DNA from 2 places in the Microbacterium istanbulense genome. Region 1 is predicted to be linked to the other one. Evidence: predicted binding sites of a transcription regulator. Region 1 holds the regulator's gene; the other holds the start of a gene.
The links. The regulator LexA, encoded in region 1, represses DNA repair genes until DNA is damaged. The targets are predictions, from matches to a motif close to TCGAACANNTGTTCGA.
Positions count from the first base shown of each region.

Region 2: WDU93_RS01295 (DmpA family aminopeptidase) is a predicted target of LexA. The motif match lies at 1,952-1,967, and genes of this name have one in related genera.

Region 1 is NZ_JBBDGN010000013.1:58,043-61,842, reverse strand. Features, by position in the region: gene hisB (imidazoleglycerol-phosphate dehydratase HisB) at 1-142, opposite strand, end outside; gene WDU93_RS12655 (histidinol-phosphate transaminase) at 139-1,248, opposite strand; gene WDU93_RS12650 (LysM peptidoglycan-binding domain-containing protein) at 1,297-1,647, opposite strand; gene lexA (transcriptional repressor LexA) at 1,910-2,596, shown strand; gene metE (5-methyltetrahydropteroyltriglutamate--homocysteine S-methyltransferase) at 2,662-3,800, opposite strand, start outside.
Region 2 is NZ_JBBDGN010000001.1:256,124-259,923, reverse strand. Features, by position in the region: gene WDU93_RS01300 (PucR family transcriptional regulator) at 1-620, shown strand, start outside; gene WDU93_RS01295 (DmpA family aminopeptidase) at 754-1,872, opposite strand; gene WDU93_RS01290 (APC family permease) at 1,994-3,472, shown strand; gene WDU93_RS01285 (TetR/AcrR family transcriptional regulator) at 3,469-3,800, shown strand, end outside.

The DNA of each region.
Region 1 (3,800 bases):
CGGTGAGCATGTGGTCGAAGAACGGCACCGAAGTGTCGATGCTGCTACGGCCGGTGCCGTCGAGGTTCAGCTCGAGCTCGACGGTCGACTCAGAGGTGCTGCGCGTGCGGCTCGCCGTGCGCGGTGCGGGGGTGGCGCTCATGCCTTCGATCCTACCGACGGGGCGTCTCCCAGAGACGCGAGCGCTTCGAGGAACGCCGTGGTCTCGGACTCGGTGCCCGCGCTCACGCGCAGGTGTCCGGGAATGCCGACGTCGCGGATGAGTACACCCTTGTCGTACAGGCCCTGCCATACGGCCTTCGGGTCGGCGACACCGCCGAAGAGCACGAAGTTCGCCCAGGATTCGTGAGGCGTGTAGTCCAGCGCCTCGAGGGTCGCGGAGATGCGATCACGCTGCTCGACGATCTCATCGACCATCCGCAGCATGGTTGGCGCGTGCCGCAGGGCGGCCATCGCCGCCGCCTGTGTCAGAGCGCTGAGGTGGTACGGCAGCCGCACCAGTCGGAGCGCATCGATGAACGCGGGGTCGGCGGCGAGATACCCGACGCGGGCGCCGGCGAAGGCGAAGGCCTTGCTCATGGTGCGCGATACAGCCAGGCGCGGCCGGCCCTCCAACAGCGTGAGCGCCGACGGCGCGTCGTGCGGGGCGAACTCCTGGTAGGCCTCATCGACGATGACCACACCGCGGGATGCCTCGTACACGGCCTCGATGACGTCCAGACCCATCGGTGTGCCCGTGGGGTTGTTCGGAGTGCAGAGCATGATCACATCGGGATCCGCGGCTTCGACCTGAGCGGCGGCGTCGTCGGGCGTGATCGTATAGTCGGCCTCTCGATGACCGGCCTTCCAGCTCGCGCCGGTGCCCTGCGCGAGCAGCGGGTACATCGAATACGTGGGCGCGAAGCCGAAGGCGGTGCGGCCCGGGCCGCCGAACGCCTGCAGGATGTGCTGCAGCACCTCGTTGGAACCGTTGCCCGCCCAGATCTGGGAGGCGTCGAGTCCGTGGCCGAGATAGTCGGCGAAGCCCTCGCGCAGTTCCGTGAACTCGCGGTCGGGGTACCGGTTGATCTCACGTAGCGCGCGCGAGATCTCGTCGGCGATCTGCCCGGCGACCTCTTCGGGAACGGGATGCGTGTTCTCGTTGACGTTGAGCGCGACCGGCAGCGGGGCCTGGGGTGCGCCGTACGGAGTGAGCCCGCGAAGATCGTCGCGGAGGGGCAAGTCATCCAGAGAGGTCACCCTCCCCATCGTAGAACCCGCACGGATGACGATGACGTCGTGCGACGGGTCGAGCGCTCAGTCGGCGTAGGCCACGGGGATGGCCAGTTCACTGCCGGCCTGGATGGTGCCACCGTCGAGGTTGTTGAGGCGAATGATGTCGTCGACGACATCGCGCGGGTCCGCGGCGGGGGCGATCGACATCGCGAGGGACCACAGCGTGTCGCCAGGCATGACCGTGACTGTCTGGAACTCGACCGGAGCGGACTGCTCACCCGAGGCGAGGGCCGACCCCCCGGCGAGGACGGAGAAGCCGATGCCGACGGCAAGAGGTGCGGCGGCGAGGGCGACGAGCACTCGGCGACCACGCGTGGTGAGCCGAAGACGGGTCTGCGGTCCGACGGGGGTCGCGATGCTGATGCTGCTCATGGCGTGCTCCTCTGCTGAGTGGTGCAGCTTTCGCATCCGCCCCTCGGCCGGGAGCGGCGGATGCGAAGCTACGTTCCGAATGTATCTTCGATATCGAACATCTGTCAAGAATTCTTCGAACTCTCATCCGAAAAATGCCCGACACGCTCGAACAGATCTTCCGAATCTCGCGGATTCTCGGATACCGTTTCGATATCGACACCCCACCACGGACCACCGACATTCGAACCGGGCGACCGTGACAGCGCACGAAGGAGCAACGATGAGCGACACCACGCCCCCGGCATCCGAGGCGCCGCGCACCCGCCGGCGCAAGAACCTGAGCCCCAAGCAGATGGCGATCCTCGAGGTCATCCAGACCTCGATCGCGCAGCACGGCTACCCGCCGAGCATGCGCGAGATCGGTGATGCCGTCGGCCTGAAGTCGCTCTCGAGCGTGACCCACCAGCTCGGTCAGCTCGAGCTCAGTGGCTACCTGCGCCGTGACCCCGGCAAGACGCGCGCGATGGAGGTGCTCATCGATCTGCCCGGGTTCAGCACCGAGAACCCGGCCGACAGCGCACCTGCCGTCGGCGATGCCGCCCTCGTGCCGCTGGTGGGCCAGATCGCCGCAGGGGTGCCGATCACCGCCGAGCAGCAGGTGGAGGAGATCTTCCCACTCCCCCGTCAGCTCGTCGGCAAGGGCGACCTGTTCATGCTGAAGGTGTCGGGCGAGTCGATGATCGATGCCGCGATCTGCGATGGGGACTGGGTGGTCGTGCGCTCGCAGAACAACGCCGAGAACGGCGAGATCGTCGCCGCGATGCTCGATGGTGAGGCGACCGTGAAGACGTTCCGACGCCGCGACGGTCACACCTGGCTGCTCCCCCGGAACTCCGCGTTCGAGCCGATCCTCGGCGATGACGCCACCGTGCTCGGCAAGGTCGTCGCCGTGCTCCGCGCCGTCTGACACTCTCCAACGACACAGGCCCCTCCTGGATCGGATCCAGGAGGGGCCTGTGTCGTCTCAGGAGATCAGGCTGAAACGGTGATGTCCTCACGCACGCGACGGGTCGCCTCGACGATGTTCGCCAGCGACGCGACGGTCTCGTCGTAGCCGCGGGTCTTCAGACCGCAGTCCGGGTTGACCCACACCTGGCGCAGGGGCAGCTCCTCGACGGCGCGACGCAGCAGCGACTCGACCTCGGCGGTGCTCGGCACGCGCGGCGAGTGGATGTCGTAGACACCGGGACCGATGCCGTGGTCGAAACCGCCGGCAGCGGCGATGTCGGCGACGACCTCCATGCGGCTGCGCGCGGCCTCGATCGAGGTGACATCGGCATCCAGGCCGCGGATCGCGTCGATCACGACACCGAACTCCGAGTAGCACAGGTGGGTGTGCACCTGCGTGGCCGACGCCGCGCCGCCCGTGGCGAGACGGAACGAGCGCACCGACCAGTCGAGGTACGCGGGCTGGTCGGCCTGCTTCAGTGGCAGCAGCTCGCGCAGCGCCGGCTCGTCGACCTGGATGATCTGGATGCCCGCCGCCTCGAGGTCGGCGATCTCGTCGCGCAGGGCCAGCGCGACCTGGTTGGCGGTTTCGCCCAGCGGCTGGTCGTCGCGCACGAACGACCAGGCAAGGATCGTGACCGGGCCGGTGAGCATGCCCTTGACGTGCTTGGCGCTCAGCGACTGCGCGTACGCCGCCCAGTCGACCGTGATGGGGGCCGGACGCGACACGTCGCCCCACAGGATCGAGGGCCGCGTGGCGCGGGAGCCGTACGACTGCACCCAGCCGTTCTCGGTCACCGCGAAGCCGTCGAGGTTCTCGGCGAAGTACTGCACCATGTCGTTGCGCTCCGGCTCGCCGTGCACGAGCACGTCCAGGCCGAGGTCTTCCTGCAGGGTGATCACGCGGTCGATCTCGGCGCGCAGGAAGTCCTCGTAGTCCTCCTGCGAGAGCTCTCCACGGGTGAACTGTGCGCGAGCGCGGCGGATGTCACCTGTCTGCGGGAACGAGCCGATCGTCGTCAGCGGCAGAGCCGGCAGGCCCAGCGCGACCTGCGCCGCCTCGCGGGCCTCGTAGGTGTCGCGCGCGAAGTCGGCCTCGACCAGCTCCCGTGCCCGGACGGCACCGTCACGCACGCCGGGCGCGCTGTGACGATCGGCGAGGG
Region 2 (3,800 bases), on a different contig from region 1:
TGCCGCTGCGGGGTCGGGTGCTCGGCGTGTGGGTGGCAGAGCGGGCGGATGCCGCAGCTGTCGCCGCAGCGTTGGCCGTGTGCAACGAGATCGACGGGCTTCACGCCCGTGGAGCGGTGCACGACGGTGCGGGAGTGTTCGTGCTCTCGTCGGCGGAACCTGTGCCGACGGCGGCGCTGGCGCGCGTGGCATCCGTCCTGCCCGCCGGGCTCGCCGTGGGAGCGCCCGCCGCGAACGTGCCGGAACTGTTGGCGAGCGTGCGGGCCGCCCGGCTGCTCGCCGCACGCCTGCAACCGGGCGAGCTGCGCCGGGTCGATGACCGCCCCCTCACCCGGTTGGTCACCGAGCTCGGCGCCGACCACCGCCTGCAGGAACACAGCGAGCGGATGCTGGCCCCGCTGATCCGTCACGATGACGCCACCGGCGGCGACCTCGTGCGGGTGTTGCGCGCTGTCGTGGCGCATCCGGGCAATCGCACGGCCGCGGCCGCGGCCTCGCACCTGTCGCGGTCGGTCTTCTACCAGCGGATCGCGCTGATCTCCGACCTGCTGGGTGCTGATCTCGACGATGGTGAGACGCTCGCGGGCCTGCACCTGGCCCTGCTCGCCGCCGCGCGCTGAGTCGGCTCGGGGCGCACATGTTTTCGCGCGGTGTGCAGTAACGCCGCTCGCAGGGCCGATTCCGCGACGTTTCTGCACACCGCGCGCCGGGTCCGCGTGCGAATGGGGGTGGCACGCGGGGCTGGGTGTGCGTTCAGGAGAACGCGGCGCGCACCTCGTCGTGGGGGAGCGCGTAGCTGATGTGGTCGTCGCGACCGGCGAGGTCCTCTGCGGCGACCAGGGCATTGAGGATGGCCTCTTCCACAGCCTGGACCACGGCAGTGTAGAACGCGTCGATGCGGCCCCAGGGGATGAACGCCAGGGAGTCGAGGTCGCGCTGGTCGGCCATGCTCGACACCAGCGACCCTTCGTTCGCGGTCGAGAACGCCAGGAAGATGTCGCCCGAGAAATGACCGCCGGTGGTGCCGGTGCGGGCAAGCCCGAGCGGCACCCGACGGGCGAGCGCCTCGCACTGACCGGGCAGCAGCGGGGCATCGGTGCCCACGATGACGATCACGCTGCCGGCGCCGGGAACGGAGCGCCGGGCCGCCTCGCCCTCGCGCACGAACCACGCCGCGTCCTCGATCGGAGCGGGTGCGGACGAAGCGGGTCCGAGGTGGTGACCGAGCACGGTGAACTCTGCCCGGGAGCCGAAGTTCGCCTGCAGGAACACCCCCACGGTGTAGTCGCGGTCGCCGTAGGCGACGACGCGCGACGCGGTGCCCGAACCGCCCTTGAAGCTGTAGCAGTTCATGCCGGTGCCGCCGCCGACGTTGCCCTCGGCGACAGGGCCGGATGCCGCGGCATCGAGGGCCGCGCGGGCATGCTCGCTGGTGACATGGTCGCCGTTGATCTGGTTGAGGTAGCCGTCCCACGTCTCGCCGACGACCGGCAGCATCCACTGCACGGAGGCCTCCGGGTGGTGCTCGTGCATCCACAGGTCGACCCCGCGGTGCACGGCGCCGACGCTGTGGGAGTTGGTGATCGCGATGGGCGTCGAGAACATGCCTGCCTCGTCGATCCAGGTGCGCCCGGTGAGCTCGCCGTTGCCGTTGAGCGAGTAGGTGCCGGCCGCGACCGGCGTACCGGCACCTGCTCGCCCCCGCGGGAGGATCGCCGTGACGCCAGTGCGCGCAACGCTCTCGGCGCCGGGTTCGCCTTCAATGAGCGTCGTGTAGCCGATCTCGACGCCGGGTACGTCGGTGAGGGCATTCCACTGACCCGGCGTCCCCTCCAGGGGGATGCCGAGGTCTCGGGCGCGCGTCGTCGTCATCGTGTCCTCCACTCTGAACACACGTCAGGGTTTACGTGTTCGCAACATAGCACTCTTGACGCGGAAGTGTTCAAGGACTTTGAATGAGTGTTCAAAGTCAGGCAGCGATCAAGGAGGATCCATGACCACGTCGACACCCGAAGTCGACCCCACGCCCACCGGCAGTCTCGCGGTCGGAAGGCTGGGGGTCTGGGACATCGTGTTCTTCGTCATGTCGGCGGCGGCTCCGCTGACCGTCGTCGTGAGCGCCGCACCTGCGGCGTTCCGCCTGGGCGGCATCGGCGCGCCCGGTGCCATGCTCTTCGCCGCCGGCGTGCTCATCCTGTTCTCCTTCGGCTTCACGGCGATGTCGACCCACGTGCGTAACGCGGGCGCCTTCTACGCCTACGTCGGGCGAGGGCTGGGCAAGCCGGCCGGCATTGGTATCGCTTTCGTCACGGTGCTCGCCTACGCCGTGCTCGGCGTCTCGTTCTACGGCTTCATCGGCTTCTTCGCGCAGATGACGGCCGCGAGCCTGCTCGGCATCGACATCCCGTGGTGGGTGTGGTCGCTTGCCGCGCTCGTGCTGATCGCTGTCTTGGGCTCCCGCAAGATCGACGTCGGCGCGCGGGTGCTCGCCGTGCTGCTCACGGCCGAGGTCGGCATCCTCGTCATCCTCTCGATCGCCGTGCTGATCAACGGTGGACCCGAGCCCGCCAGCACCGTGCCGTTCTCGCCCGAGTCGGTCTTCAGCGGACCCGGCGTGGCGGCGCTCATCGTCATCGCCTTCGGCGCCTTCCTCGGCTTCGAGGGCACCGCGATCTACGCCGAAGAGGCGAAGGATCCCGAGAAGACGATCCCGCGGGCCACCTACATCGCCGTCGCCTTCCTCGGCCTCTTCTACGCCTTCGCGTTCTGGATCGTCACCCTCGCCTTCGGCGTCGAGGGCGTCATCGCGATGGCGCAGTCTGACGCGTTCACCGGCATGGTCATCATCGCCGGCGAGAACTACCTCGGCGCCTGGGCTGCTGTGGTCATTCAGATCCTCATCGTCACCAGCTTCTTCGCCTGCGTGCTCGCCTTCCACAACGCCACCAGCCGCTACCTGTTCGCTCTCGGCCGCGAGCGTCTGCTGCCGGCCGCGCTCGGCCGCACGGGAGAGCGCACCGGCGCCCCCTGGGTGGCCAGCGCCGTGATGGTGGCCATCGCCGGCGTCGCGATCCTCATCGCCGCCGTCACCGGTGCCGACCCGTACCTGCACTTGGCGATCTGGACGTACGCCGTCGGCGTCGCGGGCGTCATCTTCGCCCAGGCCGTCGCCGCGATCTCGGCTGTCGCGTTCTTCTCGCGCGACCGGCACGGGCACAGCGTGTGGCGCGTGATCATCGCCCCGGCGCTCGGAGCGCTCGGGCTGGTAGTGGCGTTCGTGCTGGTCGTGCTCAACTTCGAGATCGTCTCGGGTATGCCGGGGCCGATCAACTTCTGGCTGCTGCTGCCGACACCGGTGCTGTTCATCGCCGGTATCGTTGTGGGCCTGATGCTGCGGCGCCGTGACCCCGGCGCGTACTCCGAACTGACGCAGTCCATCCCGATCGTGGCCGAGGAGGCGCCCCGCCCGTGACGCCGTCACCCCGTCATCCGCACCGCCGAGCCGCGCTCGTGGCCGCCACCCGAAAGGTGGCGGCCCAGCGCGGCCTCGCGCAGACCAACGTGCGCGCGGTCGCGGCCGAGGCAGACGTCAGCGCGGGGAGCGTGCTCTACTACTTCCCCACCTTCGACGAGCTGGTCTATACCTGCGTGGAGGGCGTGCTCGAGGAGTTCTACGACCGGCGCGATCGCATCGCCCAGACGCTGCCCGACCCGGCCGACCGGATGCGGTCACTGATCACCGCCGGCATCCCCGACGTCGTCTCCGACGACCTGCGCATGGTCTACGAGAGCATCGGACT